DNA from 4 places in the Pseudomonas sp. CCC3.1 genome. Region 4 is predicted to be linked to each of the others. Evidence: riboswitches for the same ligand, from Rfam matches in the RefSeq annotation. Region 4 holds a riboswitch; each other region holds the start of a gene.

The links. A riboswitch is a leader RNA that binds a small molecule or an ion and turns the genes downstream of it on or off. The one in region 4 is predicted to bind cobalamin.
Region 1: another riboswitch for cobalamin. It lies ahead of RHM56_RS12410 (class I SAM-dependent methyltransferase); the one in region 4 lies ahead of cobW (cobalamin biosynthesis protein CobW).
Region 2: another riboswitch for cobalamin. It lies ahead of cobO (cob(I)yrinic acid a,c-diamide adenosyltransferase); the one in region 4 lies ahead of cobW (cobalamin biosynthesis protein CobW).
Region 3: another riboswitch for cobalamin. It lies ahead of RHM56_RS06420 (CbtB domain-containing protein); the one in region 4 lies ahead of cobW (cobalamin biosynthesis protein CobW).

What each region holds. Positions count from the first base shown of each region.
Region 1 is NZ_CP133778.1:2,779,157-2,783,437, reverse strand. It holds gene RHM56_RS12415 (TonB-dependent receptor) at 1-1,617, opposite strand, end outside; gene RHM56_RS12410 (class I SAM-dependent methyltransferase) at 1,651-2,427, opposite strand; cobalamin riboswitch at 2,537-2,740, opposite strand; gene RHM56_RS12405 (FAD-dependent oxidoreductase) at 2,960-4,281, opposite strand, start outside.
Region 2 is NZ_CP133778.1:874,560-878,840, forward strand. It holds gene RHM56_RS03970 (hypothetical protein) at 586-768, shown strand; cobalamin riboswitch at 1,468-1,715, shown strand; gene cobO (cob(I)yrinic acid a,c-diamide adenosyltransferase) at 1,796-2,407, shown strand; gene RHM56_RS03980 (cobyrinate a,c-diamide synthase) at 2,418-3,731, shown strand; gene bluB (5,6-dimethylbenzimidazole synthase) at 3,728-4,281, shown strand, end outside.
Region 3 is NZ_CP133778.1:1,431,079-1,435,359, forward strand. It holds gene RHM56_RS06405 (LysR family transcriptional regulator) at 1-108, shown strand, start outside; gene RHM56_RS06410 (MFS transporter) at 229-1,500, shown strand; gene RHM56_RS06415 (CbtA family protein) at 1,580-2,317, opposite strand; gene RHM56_RS06420 (CbtB domain-containing protein) at 2,333-2,545, opposite strand; cobalamin riboswitch at 2,573-2,701, opposite strand; gene RHM56_RS06425 (MFS transporter) at 2,998-4,281, opposite strand, start outside.
Region 4 is NZ_CP133778.1:2,903,153-2,907,433, forward strand. It holds gene cobN (cobaltochelatase subunit CobN) at 1-926, opposite strand, end outside; gene cobW (cobalamin biosynthesis protein CobW) at 930-2,000, opposite strand; cobalamin riboswitch at 2,094-2,292, opposite strand; gene efeU (iron uptake transporter permease EfeU) at 2,468-3,310, shown strand; gene efeO (iron uptake system protein EfeO) at 3,319-4,281, shown strand, end outside.

The DNA of each region.
Region 1 (4,281 bases), 120 kb from region 4:
ACCCCGAATCACCGCGTCGCCATCACCGTTGACGTACTGGCTGATGCTCTGGGTCAGCGGTTGGGTGGTGATCCGGTCCTGAATCCGGTTCTGGAACAACGCCAGGTCGAAGAACTGGTTGTTGTTGGTCAGGGTAATCCCTGTTTCAAATTGCAGGCTGGTTTCCGGCTTGAGATTGGCGTTGCCCAGCGTCTGCGTGCCGCTGGTGGTGGTGAAGTCCGCCGCCAGTTCGCCTGCCAGTGGCGCGCGGAACCCGGTCGAAACCCCTGCGCGCAATTTCACGCCGTGCATGGCTTCGAAGGCTGCGCCAAGGCTGTAGGTGACTTTGTCGAAGTCGCGGGTTTTCTCGTCCAGCAGCGGCATGTAATCGGTCTTGACTGTGCTCGACTGGCCATAGCTGTAGCGCGATCCGGCGCGCAGGGTCAGGCGATCGTCCATCAAGCGCTGGATCACTTCGGCGTACAGCGCCGCGCTGAGGTCATCGGAGTTGATGTCGTAAGGTGCGGCCTGGCTGCTGGTCGAACCATTCACGGCAACACGGAAACGGTCGTTGCGCAGTTTGCTTTTTTCCAGGTCCACGCCGACCAGCAGGTCAGTGCTTGGGGTCAGCAGAAACTGCGGCGTCACTTTCAGGCCATACGCTTCAAGGCGCCGTTCGATATGGTCCTTGCTGAAGCCCGGGCTGCCATTCCCCTGGACTTCCGAACCCCAGTGCAAATCATCGACATCGCGAAAGGCATACACCTGCGAAGACCAGTTCAGCCACTCTGTGGGCTTGGCAGTCCAGTTGGCTTCCACGGACTGGTTATAGCGATTGTCGTAGTTGTTGTAGTCCCACTGTGAACCCCGGAAACCGGCGTCGTAGATGCCGTCAGAACGCACGGTCAAGTCGACCCGCTGATCATCGGACAGCTCGTAGTCCAAGGCCAACAGACCGCCCCGGCGTTTCCACGAGGTGTTTTTTTGCGTGCCGCTCGCGCTGTGATAGTCACTGCGACGGCCGTCATCCAGGCCGAAGTAGTAATCCAACGGTCCGGATGTGCCGCTCTGGTAAACGCTCCCCTGAGCCAAACCCCACGAACCGCCTTGCAAGGTGGCGCCACCGCCCTCGGTGTTACGGCCATTGCGGGTGATGATATTGATCACCCCGCCGATGGCCTGGCTGCCATAGATCACCGACGCTGGGCCACGGATCACTTCAATGCGCGCCACCTGCGCCGGTGACAGCTTGGAAATATTCGCTGTCCCGGCACGACGCCCGTTCACCAGCACCGTGACCTGGCTGCGGTAATCGCGGCCCTGACCATCGGTATTGCCGCCACGGATGTTGATCGAGGTCTGGCCCGGGGTCCATTCACTGAAAAAACCCACGGCGTTCTCGGCCAGCAAATCGGTCAGGTTGCGCGCTGATGAACGTTCGATCTGATCACTGTCGATGACCTGCACGGTGCTGGTCACATCTTTGAGCGACTCACCGGCGCGCGGAGCGCTGACCAGGGTTGAATCCATGTGCAGGATCGACGGGTTTTCAGCGGCGAAAGCCACCAGGCTGCTGCCCAACCACAACGGCAGGGCGCACAAGGAACTGGACAGGGGAAGGTTGCGCAGGTTGGGCATGGAGACGTCCGAAGGCATTTTTATAGGCATTGTTTACGACTGCCAGATCAGGCTGGCGGCGCGTTTCGGGGCACTGGCAAGCCAGCCTCCCGGCACCTTTTGCAGATGATCCTGCAAGTGGCGTTCAAGCAGCCCCTGTGCCGCGCCATCCAGGGCGCCGAGTTTTTCCATAAAGTGCATCAATGCGGCCTCCGGTGAGGCAAACAGCGTGCTGAATGCCCAATCGGTGAAGTGAATCTGGTCGGGTTGCCAGCGGTCCGCAAGTTCGGCCAAGGTCAGTTGGTAGCCGGGGGTCATGTCACTGCGGTGCAGTTGCGGCGGCAAGAAACCGGACAGGCAATAGGTGCGTGGACCTTCCTGAGCAGGCAGGTTCCAGATCAGCGTTTGCGTCGCCAGCGGGCGTACCTGCTGAAGAAATGCTTGAGCCTGGCCATCGTCAACCGGAATGTTGGCGCACAGCACAGTAGCGGCAGGTGCGAGCGCCAAGGCGCCAAGCTCTTGCCAGAGACCATCGTGCAGGCTCAGCCCGACACGCGGTGTTTGCGCAGCCAGTCGCTGGATACTGCCGCGCATGAAGGCGTTGGGCTCAACCACCGTCCATTGGCCACCGGGTGCCAGTAAATGGCGGCCGAGAATTCCCGAACCGGCGCCAATATCCAGCAGTTGCTGTTGCGGGCCTAACAGCTCCAGCAGGCGCCCGCCAACGCGTTCAACATAATTGGAGGCGGCCAAATGCTCGGCATAAAACGCAGCCTCGCGGTCCGGCCAGACAAAAGGTGCACATGAAAGCTGCTGCGTTGGAGGTGTCATGGGGAGCCGTCGGGTTGAGCCTGATCGGACACCCACGGGAGCTAACGCAGAAAAATGACGGGCAGGGGGGATTTTGCGCACGCCAAGGCCTGCATCCGCCCACCGCGGAGTGCCATATGTTGGATCAGGCCGGTCTCCGGGCTCACGAGGGTCATGAAACACTCGCCTTCCCATGCCGAAGCACAGTGGCTATATGAGTGTTTCGCTCGCATACCGTTGCGGGGGCAGCGCCGGATTGGCCCGAAAGGACGTACCGGCTTCCCGTTTCACCCCCAGCGCGATGGCTGAGGACACCTGAAACAGGGGCGCATCTGACCATTCGTCGTCAGATGCGTCAACCTTACGTGTAAAATTTTTCACATTTGGGTTAAGAGGGCAATGTTGTTCACATAAGTGAAAGCGGCCCCTGTAGGAGCGAGCTTGTATCGCGATCTTTTGATCTTTTTAAAAGCTCGCGAGACAAGCTCGCTCCTACAGTTAGTCGTGCGCATCTCTTAAGTGAACAGCATTTGGGGTTAGAAGGGGCTTTTTATCAGGCTTCGCGCCCGGCCTTGTGCCCAGCGCTGAGCGCGCCTTCGATGTAACCGATGCTGTGGCAGTCGCCAATGCTGCTGGCTGACAAGCCCGCCGCTGTCAGTTCATCCAGCAGCGCGGTATCCGGTTGCGCGCCAATGGCCAATACCACCGAGTCAGCCAGGCTGTCGCCCAGTGTCCCGTCAGCCAGTTGGTAGCGCACCCGATTGCCCTCAATGGCTGTCACGCTTGCTCCGGTAATCAACTCGCCCCCGTGCACGCGGATTTCATGCAGCACGCGCCAACGCCGGACGATGGCCAGCTCGCGGCCTAAATGTGTGCCACTTTCAAGCACACAGACCTGACGCCCGCGAGCGATCAGAAACTCTGCCAATTCCAGACCCACCAGACCGCCACCGATGATGGTCACGCGCTTGCCCAGCGGCATCCACACCCGTGACAACTTTTGCATGGCCTCACTGCTGTCGGTGATGCCCGCCAGGCTCCCGGCTTTCATCAGGGTGCGTTGGGTAAAGGACAATTTGCGCTTGGCAATTTCGTCAGCGCGATCACCGGTCATCAAGCGCCGCAGTTCATCGCCGCTCCACACGTGGTCCTGATCGGCACCGGGGATCGCCGGAGCCGCACGTTGCGCACCAACCGCGACCAGCACTTGATCGGCTCCCAGATCGCGCAGCAACGCCGGGCTGGCTTCGGTATTCAGGCGAATGTCGATGGCTGACTGCTGCACTTGCACCCGCAGGTTTTCCAGCAATCGGGCGTTTTCGGCGTAGGCCAGGCCAGCAAAAAACAACGTGCCTCCCAATCGGTCACTGCGCTCCAGCAAGGTCACACGATGCCCGCGCAAGGCCGCTACACGTGCGGCTTCCATGCCCGCAGGCCCGGCACCGATCACCGCGATGTGTTTGGGGGCAGCGGCCGGGCTGATGACGTATTCAAACTCATGCCCGGTCATGGGGTTGACCGCACACTTGACCCGCTCGTTAACAAAGATCTGGCTCACGCACACATAGCAGTAAATGCACGGACGAACAGTGTTTTCCTGATTGGCGAGCAGTTTGTTTGGCAGCTCAGGGTCAGCCAGCAGCTTGCGCGCCATGGCAATGTAGTCGCAGTCACCTCGCTTCAAGGCGGCTTCACCGGTCTCAGGTTCAATGCGCCCGACAGCAATCACCGGTACGTTTACGCTGCGTTTAAAGGCCGCCGTCCACTCCAGAAAACCATCGGGTTTATGCACCAGGGGGGCTTCGGTAAATACCACGCCACTGGTGATGCGCGCCGTGGCGGACACGCTGACAGCGTCCACACCGGCTGCTTCAG
Region 2 (4,281 bases), 2.0 Mb from region 4:
TCTGCACAGTGACTCGGCGTTGGGCATTGCGCAGCCAAATCCGGAGTTGGAGAAGTCGCTGAGGGATAAATTATGGGGGATGCATGCGGGGAGGATTAAAACTTCATCAATAGATAATTACGATTTATGGAATAAAGAGATGGAAAAAACTGGCGCCCCCAAAAATAACGACTACCCGCTGGCATCTCACTTACAACGCTTTTGGGATGTCGTTACTCCCTGCAGCCCAGCTTTACGGTGGGCTAATGTGCGGTTTTGAATTTTGTGCATTTTTGATCGCATTAAGCTTCGGAGTCCCTGCAATGGCTGAGAATAAATCGTTTATATGTGTTCATTGAAAAAGCATCTACCACTACCAACAAGGCCGACTGCAGTCCCACACCGACAGCGAGAGTATCTAAAGTCAGCAAGTACTTCAGACTTTTCTTATCTGAGAGACAGCTCCTACATTATTTAGCACTCAATCTTTCTTCTCGTGTATCCCCCGAGAAGTCACAGCCTTAATAAAATCAGTTAGCATTAATTGTCAACAGCACTAATTAACGCTAACTATCGCAAACCAACACATATGAAGGATGGATAATCATGACTGTTGTTAAGAATAATTTCTTTGCTATGTTGCTGCTGTTCTGGGGCTTGGCTGCAGTTGGTCAGGTCTATGCTACTGAACTCCCTGTCGCCAATATAAAATCCCCTGGCGACATCACCATCACAGAAGACAAGTATGCATGCTGTATAGACTCTTTAGGAGGTGGGCGCATTCTGTGATTTAACATTTAACAACGTATAAATGATGCGTAATTCAAGGAGGGTCTGAACGACTCGCAGATTTTTATGGCCTCACTGTCGGAGGTTAAAAAAATTAAGTTCGGTCGAGTAATCAGACCTTTTTTGTTATTGATTCATGATTGTTTCTAGGGGCTGTACGAAATGTTTTCGAGCGAAGGTTAGGCAAGGCGAAAACAGGCGAGGAAGCGGAGTTTACGGGCTGTAAATGAGCATTCCGAGCCTGTTTTCAACGCCGCATAACCGAGCGTAGATACATTTCGTACAGAGCCTAATGTTCGCGCCTTTATAGGGTGATTAACCTGCATTACAGGCCCAGCCCTCAACGCCAACAACCTCAGTAGAGAACAGCTCACAGGCCACCGCTTCGAAAGCAGGCGCAAATCATGTAACAGCAGGGCTCCTTGCTCAAACATCGCCGGCTAATAACAGCGACAGCCGTAAAGGGTAAAAAAGCTACGCCTATGATCCGCTCGACCGCCTGACCGAGGTGCCACCCCGAACACGTCATCCACGATCCGGCGGGCAACTTGCTGGGCCAAAGCCCTGAGGTCCACAGGCACGGCAGCTACGGCAACCTCAGCCACGAAACCTGCCAGGCTTCACCCATACCTTAATAATGGCTTAGCCTTGCGTCCGTTCTGACGGGCTTTAATTGACGCTCCACCCCCAACCCTCTAACCTTCGCGGCTTGTTTCAGGTGCTCTGCAACCCAAGGTTGGCCGAGTGAAACAGGGAAGCCGGTGAGGGCGTGTTTAACCACACAACCGCTTTGATCCCGGCGCTGCCCCCGCAACGGTAAATGAGTCAACATCACGCCCAATGCCACTGTGTTTTATGCACGGGAAGGCGCGTGGTCAGGTGGCGTTTTATGTATAAAAGCGCCCCGCTCATGAGCCCGGAGACCGGCCTGATCCATCCAGCACCCTTGCGGCGGGCGAAGGTGTGTCGTTTTTAATGAATTCTCCCGCCTCCCGTTTGCTTAATTCAGCCCCAACGGAGAGCTGCCATGAATGAATCCCCCGAACGCGACGAACGTCACCTGGCGCGCATGCTGCGCAAAAAAGCCGTTATGGACGAGCGCATTGCCAGTGCCCCTAACGAATGCGGCCTGTTGCTGGTGTTGACCGGCAATGGCAAAGGCAAAAGCAGTTCGGCTTTTGGCATGTTGGCCCGGGCCATGGGCCACGGCCTGCAATGCGGCGTGGTGCAGTTCATCAAGGGCCGTAACAGCACCGGCGAAGAGATTTTTTTCCGTCGCTTCCCTGAACAAGTGCGCTATCACGTGATGGGCGAGGGCTTTACCTGGGAAACTCAGGACCGCCAGCGAGACATTGCGGCCGCCGAAGCAGCGTGGGAAGTGTCTCGCGAGATGTTGCGTGATCCGTCCATTGGGCTGGTGGTGCTGGATGAGCTGAACATTGCGCTCAAGCACGGCTACCTCGACCTTGAGCAGGTGCTGAGTGACCTGCAAGCCCGTCCGCCGATGCAGCATGTGCTTGTCACCGGGCGTGGCGCTAAACCTGAACTGATTGATCTGGCCGATACCGTGACTGAAATGGGTGTGATCAAGCATGCATTCCAGGCCGGGATCAAAGCCCAGAAAGGCATTGAATTGTGAGTGTTGAAGCATGAGAGAGTCGCGTCATTGCCCGGCGGTACTGATCGCCGCGCCGGCTTCCGGTCAGGGCAAGACCACCGTTACTGCCGCCTTGGCCCGATTGCATCGCAATCAAGGGCGCAAGGTGCGGGTATTTAAATGTGGCCCGGATTTCCTCGACCCCATGATCCTGGAGCGCGCCAGCGGTGCGCCGGTGTATCAGGTGGACTTGTGGATGGTAGGCGCCGATGAAAGCCGTCGCTTGCTGTGGGAAGCGGCCGGTGAAGCGGACCTGATTCTGATCGAAGGCGTGATGGGCCTGTTCGACGGCACGCCGTCCAGCGCTGATCTGGCGCGGCATTTCGGCGTGCCGGTGTTGGGGGTGATTGATGGCACCGCCATGGCCCAGACCTTCGGCGCGCTGGCCCTGGGGCTCGCGCGTTATCAGCCAGACCTGCCGTTTGCCGGGGTTCTGGCTAACCGGGTCGGCACGGTGCGTCATGCGCAGTTGCTCGAAGGCAGCCTGACCGAAGGCTTGCGCTGGTACGGCGCGTTGTCCCGCGAGACCGGGATTGAACTGCCAAGCCGGCATTTGGGCCTGGTGCAAGCCAGCGAACTGAATGACCTGGATGCACGCCTCGATGCAGCGGCCAATGCCTTGGCCAGCACCTGTGAGGTAGCGCTGCCACCGGCGGTGGAGTTTGCCGCGCCACAACCTGTCGCCGTTGAGGCGTTACTGGCCGGGGTGCGGATTGCCGTGGCGCGCGATGAAGCCTTTGCCTTTACCTATGGCGCGAGTCTGGCGCTGTTGCGTGAAATGGGCGCCGAACTGGTGTTTTTCTCGCCGATTCGCGACACGCAACTGCCTGCCGCTGACAGTCTGTATTTGCCGGGCGGCTACCCGGAGCTGCATCACCTTGAGCTGTCGCGCAACACCTCGATGCTGGAGGCAATCCGAGCTCACCATCACGCGGGTAAACCGCTGCTGGCCGAATGTGGCGGCATGCTCTATCTGCTGGATGCCTTGACCGACGTCGACGGGCAGCGCGCCGAGTTGGTCGGCTTGCTCAAAGGCGAGGCGACCATGCAAAAACGCTTGGCGGCCCTGGCGTTGCAGGCAGTCGAGATGCCGGAAGGCCTGCTGCGCGGACATACCTATCACCACTCGCTGACCAGCACCGAGCTTGAGCCTGTCGCACGTGGCCTGAGCCCCAATGGCGGGCGCGGTGCGGAGGCTGTGTATCGCGAAGGGCGTATGACAGCGTCTTACGTGCACTTTTACTTTCCGTCCAATCCCCAGGCCATGGCTGCGTTGTTCGCGCCGTGTGCCGTGAAGGTGTCATGAGCGACAACGCATTTAGTTCTGAAGAAAAGGCCGCGGTGTATCGGGCCATTGCTGAACGCCGCGACATGCGGCACTTCAGCGGGGGCAACGTGGCTCCTGAGCTGCTGGCACGTTTGCTGGAAGCCGCGCATCAGGCGCCGAGTGTGGGCCTGATGCAGCCGTGGCGGTTTATCCGCATCACCGACCGCCAGCTGCGGGGCAAGATTCAAGCGGTCGTTGAAGACGAGCGAGTACGCACTGCCGAGGCGCTGGGTGAGCGTTCGGATGAATTCATGACCCTCAAGGTCGAGGGCATCAACGATTGCGCCGAGGTGCTGGTGGCGGCGTTGATGGATGATCGCGAAAAGCACATTTTCGGCCGTCGTACGTTGCCGGAAATGGACATGGCGTCGTTGTCTTGTGCCATCCAAAACCTGTGGCTGGCAGCGCGGGTTGAAGGTCTGGGAATGGGCTGGGTGTCATTGTTCGAGCCGCAGGCGCTGGCAGATTTGCTGGGCTTGCCCGCCGGTGCCAAGCCGCTTGCGGTGTTGTGCCTGGGCCCGGTCGAGGC
Region 3 (4,281 bases), 1.5 Mb from region 4:
ATCATTACCCGGCGCAACGAGCCGCCCAGTTGGTCGATGCAGGCCTTTATCGACGCCTTGTTAAACGGCCCCGATGCCGTGCGCGGTGCCCGCCAGACACCTCAATAACTCGCGGTTATTGACTGATGGGATCTTGTGATTGGGCAGCGCACAAGTGGCGCTCTAGAGTGCAAGTCGCCCACCCGTGTTTGCACTCGGGTAGGGCGCCATCGCTCATTAGAGGCGCGTATGAAAACAATAAAAAACTACAAAACGCTGACTATTTTCTTCCTGTTCATGATCGGCGTAGTCAACTACCTCGACCGCAGTGCACTCTCCATCGCCAACACCTCCATCCAGAAAGACCTGGCCATCAGCCCGATGCAAATGGGCATCATGCTTTCAGCTTTTTCTGTGGCTTACGCCTTCTCGCAATTACCCCTCGGCGCGTTGATCGACAAGCTCGGCAGCAAGCTGGCACTGGGCGGCTCCTTGGTGGTCTGGTCGCTCGCGCAAGGGGCCTTTGGCTTGTTCAGCAGCTACGGGCATCTGGTCGGCCTGCGGGTGTTGCTGGGGATTGGCGAAGCGCCGGTGTTCCCCTCGGCGGCCAAAGCCTTGTCCGAGTGGTTCGACACCCAAGAGCGGGGCACGGCCACGGGCTGGGTGTGGTCATCGACCTGCATTGGCCCGTGCCTGGCGCCGCCGTTGCTGACGCTGTTCATGGTGCACCTGGGCTGGCGCGGCATGTTCATCCTGACGGGCGTCATCGGCTTGCTGCTGGCGGTGTGCTGGTTCAAATTCTACAAAAGCAAAGCCGAATACATGGCCGCCACTGGCCGTGCAGAACCGGTGCAAGTGCAACAAAAAAAGGCGCCGAAACTGCGCTGGACGTCACTGTTCAAAGAGCGCAACACCTGGGGCGCGTTTCTCGGCTTTATGGGCGTGATCTATATGATCTGGCTCAACCTGACCTGGTTGCCGGGCTACTTCGAACGCGAACACGGCCTGGACCTGTACCGCACCGCCTGGGTGGTCTCGCTGGCCTACTTGTTCGGGGCGCTGGGGACCATCGTCGCGGGCCGCTGCTGCGACAAACTGGTTGCGCGAGGCATGCGCGTGCTGGCCAGCCGCAAACTCATGGTCATTTTGGGCTTGCTCGGCGGGGCGCTGTTTACCCTGATCGTGGCCTTCACCACCAACGTTGTGGCATGCGTGGTGCTGCTGTGCCTGACCATGTTCTTCATCAACATCTCCAGCGCCACGGCGTGGATGATCGTCAACACCATCGTGCCGTCTGAGCGGGTGGCTTCGTTTGGTTCGATCCAGAACTTTGGCGGCTATTTGGCAGGCTCGATTGCGCCGATCCTCACCGGGTTCAGCGTGCAACAGAGCGGCTCGTTCTCGTCGGCGTTTGTGATCAGTGCCGTGGTCGCCTTGTGCTCGGCGTTCGCCTACTTTGCGCTGCTCAAAGAACCCTCTGCGCCGGTTTCACACCTTGAGGGAGCCCCTGCAACGGCATGAATCACCCTGTAGGAGCGAGCTTGCTCGCGATCTTTTGATCTTTTAAAAGATCGCGAGGCAAGCTCGTTCCTACAAGGGGTCAGGCTTTGTAAGGCTTGTTCGGCAGCAGCAAACGTTCGGCGACGACGCCGAAGATCAGGCCCAGAGCGGTCCACATCACCGCTTGAATGCCCAGCGAGGCGACGCGGAATTTCCACAGCAGCAGGGCTGAGAAGCCGTCCGGTGCTTCATTGAACGTCGGGAACAGAAAGCCCGCGATCGAGACAATCACCAGGTACAGCGCCACGCCCTTGATCGCGCCATTCCACAGGCCCGAGCGGGCAATGAACGTGCGGCCTGCACTGACGGCAATGATCGCGGCGGCCAGCGACACCAGCAGCATCAGGAAGAACAACTGCGTGCGCTTGCCGATGGTGTCCGGGTCGCCCACAGCTGGAGGGTTGGCGGGGTACACCAGCCCCGGCACCAGATACAGCACCACAAACGCGGCCAGGGCCAGCAAGGCGGCCAGGCCACGCGGGCCGACGTTACCGACACGGCCCAGCGAATATGCGAACGCCAAGGCAAAAATGCCGCCCAGCGACACGCTGTACACCAGCACTCCGGTCAGCAGGCCGAACGTGCTCTGCACCTCGCGGCTTACCAGTTCGGGTTCTTCTTCCTCGGCCTCACCATGTGAGTGGGAGTGGCCCATGCTTTCTTCGAAAGCGATAGCGCGATCAATCTCAGGTTCGCCGAACACCTTGGCAAAGCTGAAAGCCAGCAGGCCGGCAATCAGACCGACAAGCATGCCCCTGACGAGTAAACGACCAGTCATGTAGAAGTCCTCGGATCAGTGGCAGGGAAAGCCCAGCAGGTGGCGGCCGTCGTGTACGAATTCGTGAACGTACATACCCTTGAAGACGGCGGTGGCGCCTTGTTCAGCACCGACGAAATAAATCGCCAGCATCAGCAACAGGCCGCCGAAAATCGCCCACGGCAATACATCGCGCAGGGGAATGGCAGGAATGGAAATGTCAGTTTGAGTTGAAGTGCTGTAAGCCATGATGACCTCTGGGATTTCGCGTCCCGGCAAGAGTGCAAAGGCAAAGGAAGATCTGGCTCTCGGCAAGGTGCCGACTACAGTGGCGCGACCGCGTCGGAATTCGACCGACTTCTTTCCTTCGTAACATACCGAAATAACTTTGGCAGTGTACGCTCAAGGGTCAGAGAATACCCAGAGGAATTGATGCTTGGACAGATGTGTATCGGCGGGCACTGACGGCAGCTCCCAAAGCTCTATGGCGCGCGTAAATCTCGTAGCAGTTGCCGAGCACCGCGAGGCTACGTCCGATGGCGAAGCGATCGTAAACCCTAAGTGCAGGGTACAACTGATACCCCGCAGTGCTTGATTTTACGACTGCTGCGCAGCCGGACGTAGCCTCGCGGTGCTCGGCAACTGCTACGAAATCGGCTTGCTGTACACCATAGAATCTCCCACGTTGAGGATGCCGGCGTTTATGGAGTGGTTAGGGGCCGCGCAGCGCCGGCTTTTTGCTCAGGCTCATGCCCGCTGCTGGTTGAGCGCAGCAGCATCAATGCGCCAATCAGTGCCGTACCGGCCAAGAAGTACATCCCGGCGTGTGCGCTGCTGAAATATCCCTCGGCCCAGGTTTTGACTGTTGGCGCCAGAAAACCGCCCAGGTTGCCCAGTGCACCGATCACGGCGATCCCGCTGGCCGCCGCGGCGCCGCTCAAGAAGCGCGTCGGCAAGGTCCAGAACAACGGTTGAACCGTGATAAAACCAGCCGCCGCCAGACAGAACGCGAGGATCACCAATGGCAGGCTGCCGCTTAAGGTCGAGCCGACCATGCCCACGGCTGCCAATGCCAGCATCAGCGCGGCGAAACGGGTTTGCTGGCCTTTGCGATCGGCGTAGCGGGTGACGGCAAACAGCACAATCACGGTGGCAATCCACGGGATCGAGGTGAGCAGGCCGACCTTCAAGCCGATGCCGGTGCCGAGCAGTTCGGCAATCCGCGTCGGCAGGTAAAACAGCACGCCGTACACGCTGACCTGAATCGTGAAGTAGATGAGGGTGAAGTACAGCACCAGCGGGTTGATCAGTGCTGAGCGCCACGAGGACGGGCCTTTGTCGGCTTTGAGCAGTTGCTCTTTTTCCAATTCATGTTCGACGGCGGCTTTTTCTTCAGTGCTCAGCCATTTGGCATCACGCGGCTTGTCGGTCAGGTAAAAGAACGCGAACACGCCGATGATGGACGCGGCGAGGCCTTCGGTGACGAACATCCATTGCCAGCCGGTCAGGCCAAATTGTGCGCTTTCGAGCAGCCAGCCAGACACCGGGCCCCCGACCATCAGCGACACCGGCACCCCAAAGTAGTAAATGCCGTAGGCCGAGCCGCGCTGGTTCTGCGGGAACCAGTAGGTCAGGTACAGCACCACGCCCGGCGACAGGCCCGCTTCGGCCACGCCGAGCAAAAAACGCAGGATGTAGAAGCTGGTTTCGTCGTGGGCAAACATCATCGCCGCTGACACCAGTCCCCAGGTGACCATGATCCGGCTGAGCCAGATACGGGCGCCAATTTTGTGCAGCATCAGGTTGCTGGGTACTTCAAACACGGCATAACCGATAAAGAAAATACCCGCGCCCAAGGCAAATGCAGCGTTGCTCAGGCCGGTGTCGGCCTGAAAGGCATGTTTGGCAAAGCCAATGTTTGAGCGGTCAATAATCGCCATCGCGAACATCAACGCGACAAAGGGCAAGATGCGCCAGCGAATCTT
Region 4 (4,281 bases):
GGGCCAAGGCCTTGTTCGCTGTCGCGCCAGCCGGGTTCGTTGTCTTGGGCACAAATGGCCTGAATGACCGGGATATTGCGCCGGAACGGGCGCAAGTGAGGCGCTTCGGGACTGGACTGGGCAAAGCCAGTGGTATTGAGAATGACCCCGGCCTCGACCTCGTCGAGCAGGTCCTGAACCACCGTCAGGCAGCCCGGCTCTTTAAGGCTGGCGACTGCAATCGGCAAAGGGTTAAGCCCTGCCGCTTGCAAACGCTGGCAAAACACATCGACAAACGCAGTGTTGGCCGCTTGCAAGTGCGAGCGATAGAACAGCAGCGCCGCCACCGGCTGCCCGGCGTGCCAGTCAGCCTGCCAGTGCTTGAGTTCGGGGCTGGTGTGCTGCGGGTGATAGATGGCGGTGCGCGGCAAGGTCTGCGGCTCATCCCACGGGTAATCGCGGCCCAGGCATTGGCTGGCCAAGCAGCGATAAAGTTGCAGCGCATTATGCCGCCCGCCCTGACGCAAAAAGTGCCAAAGACGCTCGCCCTGTTCGGCGGGTACAGTGCTCAGCGCACTCAACTCAGGGTCAGGACGGTCATCGCCCGGCACCAGAATCAGCGTCACGCCGCGCTCGGCCAACTGCATCAGGCGCTCAATGCCGTAGCGCCAATAACCAATTCCGCCGTGCAAGGACAGCAGAATCACTTTGGCGTGTTGCAGCACCTGGTCGACGTACAGATCGACCGAGCCATGGTTTTGCACCTGCATCGGGTTTGCCAGACGCAGGCTTGGATAATCTTCAGGCAACTGCTGCGCGGCGTCCGCGAGCAGTGCCAGGCTTGAATCACCGCTGCACAGGATCACCAGCTCGGCGGGGGTTTGGCCTAAGTCGGCAATGTTGTCGTCCGATACAAAGCCACCGGGCTGGGTCCTGAGCAAATGCATGGTTTAAACGCTCAACGCTGTACGCAGGGTGGACTCAAGCAGTGCGGCGTCCAGGTCCTGGCCAATCAGAACCAGCTTGGTGGTGCGCGCCTCATCACTGCCCCAGGCGCGGTCGAAGTGCTTGTCAAAACGCGTGCCCACGCCCTGAATCAACAAACGCATCGGCTTGCCAGGAATCGCCGCAAAACCTTTAACCCGCAGGATGTCGTGCTTGACCACCAATTGCGTCAGGGCGTCCAACAGCACACGCTCCTCTGCTTGTGGCAGCTCAATAGAGATGGAGTCGAAAGCATCGTGGTCATGATCGTCGTGGTCATCATCGCCATCGTGGTGATGGTCGTGGTGGCTGTGACGGCTGTCGATGTGGTCTTCGGAACCGGCGCCCAGACCCAGCAAAATGTCCAGGGGCAGACGACCGCTGCTGGCCTCAATGATTTTCACCGCCGGTGGCAGCTCTTCAGCCACTTCGGCACGCACTTTGGCCAGGTCTTCAGGGTTGATCAGGTCCGCTTTGTTGAGGATCACCAAGTCAGCGCTGGCCAATTGATCGGCAAACAGTTCGTGCAGTGGCGACTCGTGATCCAGGTTCGGGTCGAGTTTGCGCTGGGCATCCACCTGATCCGGGAAGGCGGCAAAGGTGCCCCGCGCCACTGCCGGGCTGTCGACCACAGTGATCACGGCGTCAACGGTGCAGGCGCTGCGGATTTCTGGCCACTGAAAAGCTTGAACCAGCGGCTTTGGCAAGGCCAGGCCCGAGGTTTCAATCAGGATGTGATCGATGTCACCACGACGGGCAACCAGTTCGCGCATCACCGGGAAGAATTCTTCTTGAACGGTGCAGCACAGACAGCCGTTGGCCAGTTCGTAGACGCGGCCGTTGGCTTCTTCTTCGGTGCAGCCGATGGAGCATTGCTTGAGGATTTCGCCGTCGATGCCCAACTCGCCGAATTCGTTGACGATCACCGCAATGCGGCGACCTTGGGCGTTGTCCAGCATGTGGCGCAGCAAGGTGGTTTTGCCCGAGCCGAGGAAGCCGGTAACGATAGTGACGGGGGTTTTGGCCAGTGTTTTCATCGGATGCCCTTTGGCAAAGCGGCGGGCAAACGGGACGACGACCGTCTCATACGAGCGGTAAACATTCGCCACCGGATCACCCCGCCCGGTTGAATTAAGAATCTGACACGAGGCAGGTCTCCTGGCTTACGGCTGGGGGTCTGCCCTAGGCAGCCCCATTCCCTGCGCCTTCCCGCTTACAAGCAGTGGCGTGGCAGGGTAAATGACCGTTTACAGTTGCGGGGGCAGCCGCGGCATACCGCGTTCCCGTCTTAGCTTCGCGTTGCGAAGAACCTCGAACGTGCAAGGCTACGCAGTGCTTTGTAACAGGTCAATGTTAGCGCTGTACTAGAGGCATCCAAGCCCGCAGAGTCGATGCCACCCCTTCGTTCAGCCACCGTTCAGCCAATGAAATCGATTCTTGTTTGGCAATACGTATCAATATGTTACAAATTGACACTATCAATTCGTAACGCGGTGTTCTGCCCATGCTGGTTCCATTTCTGATCATGCTGCGCGAAGGTATCGAAGCCGCGCTTATCGTCGGCATCATTGCCAGTTACCTCAAGCAAACCGGGCGTGGGCAGTGGATGCCTGCGGTCTGGATTGGGGTTTTCCTCGCCGCCGCCTTGTCGCTGCTGGTCGGCGGTGGCCTGGAACTGATGAGCGCCGAATTCCCGCAAAAACAGCAGGAATTGTTCGAAGGCATCGTCGGCCTGATCGCCGTTGGCATTCTCAGCTCCATGGTGTTCTGGATGCGCAAGGTCGCCCGCTCGATCAAGCATTCTCTGCACACCTCTCTCGACCACGCCCTCGCCGGCTCCAAACATCAAGTCACCGCGCTGATTGCCATGGTGTTTTTTGCAGTGGCACGTGAAGGGCTGGAAACCGTGTTTTTCCTGCTCGCGGTGTTCCAGCAAAGCGAAGGTCCGGCCGCACCTCTGGGCGCCCTGCTCGGGCTGATTCTGGCGATCTTCGTGGGCTTTGCTATTTATAGCGGCAGCATGCGCCTGAACCTGGGGCTGTTTTTCCGCTGGACCGGGCTGTTCATTCTGGTGGTCGCCGCTGGCATTTTGGCCAATTCGGTGCAAGCCCTGCACGAAGCCGGGCTGTGGAATCACCTGCAAGACGTGGTCTTCGACATTAGCGCCACGCTGCCGATGGACGGCCCGCTGGGTTCGATCCTGGCCGGGATGTTCGGCTATCAAGACGCACCCACTGTCAGTGTGATCGGCGCCTATGTGATTTATCTGGTGGTGACGTTGGTGATGTTCTTCCGCTCCCCGGCACCGCCCAAAGCCATCCAACCCTCTTCAGTGACGAACTCATAAGGTCCTGCATGTCTACCCCTGCAAGCGGTACACCCCCACGCGCGCTGCGCTGGGCTGTGGCCGGCTCGGTGATCGTAATGATCGCGGCCGGCGGGTTGTTCTACTACGCCTCGCAACTGGCTGCGGCCAAGCGCAAGGTGCACAGCAATGAAATCACCGTAACGATTCACCCTCACAGTTGTGAACCCAACGCCCTGACCGTGCCCGCCGGCTTTAACAGTTTCCGTATCGTCAACGCCTCGGAACGTGCCGTCGAATGGGAAATCCTTGACGGCGTGCTAGTGATCGAAGAGCGCGAGAACATTGCTCCCGGTCTCAGCCAGGTGATCAACGCCAACCTCGCGCCCGGTGATTACGCCATTACCTGCGGCCTGCTCAGCAACCCGCGCGGCACCCTGCACGTCACACCGACCGCGGAATCGGAAGCCAACGCCAAGGCGCGCCCATCCATGGTGGCGTTCATTGGCCCTTTGTCAGAGTTCCGGGTGTACTTGAGCAGCCAGGGCAACGCGCTGATCAAGGCTGTTGACGCCTTGTCGCAAGCGATTGCCAGCGGCGACTTGCAGCAGGCACAGGCCCTTTATGTACCGGCACGCGAGGCCTATCAGCGCCTGGCCCCGGCCGCACAACGCCTGGCTGAACTGGACAACGCCATCAACGCCCGCGCCGATTACTTCGAAAAACGCGAACAAGACCCAGGCTTCAGTGGTTTTCATCGCCTCGAATACGGCCTGTTTGAGCAACACAGCACCCAAGGCCTGGCGCCGATTGCCGAGCAATTGCAAGCCAATGCGTTACTGCTCAAGCAACAACTGCTGGCGCAATCGCTGCCGCCTGAACAGTTGGTCAATATTGTTTCGCGCACATTGCACAACCTGGCGGACACCCGTGCCGCCAGCGGCGAAGAAGAGCGTTACAGCCACATCGACCTGAACGGTTTCGCCGCCAACCTTCAAACCACGCGCAAGGTG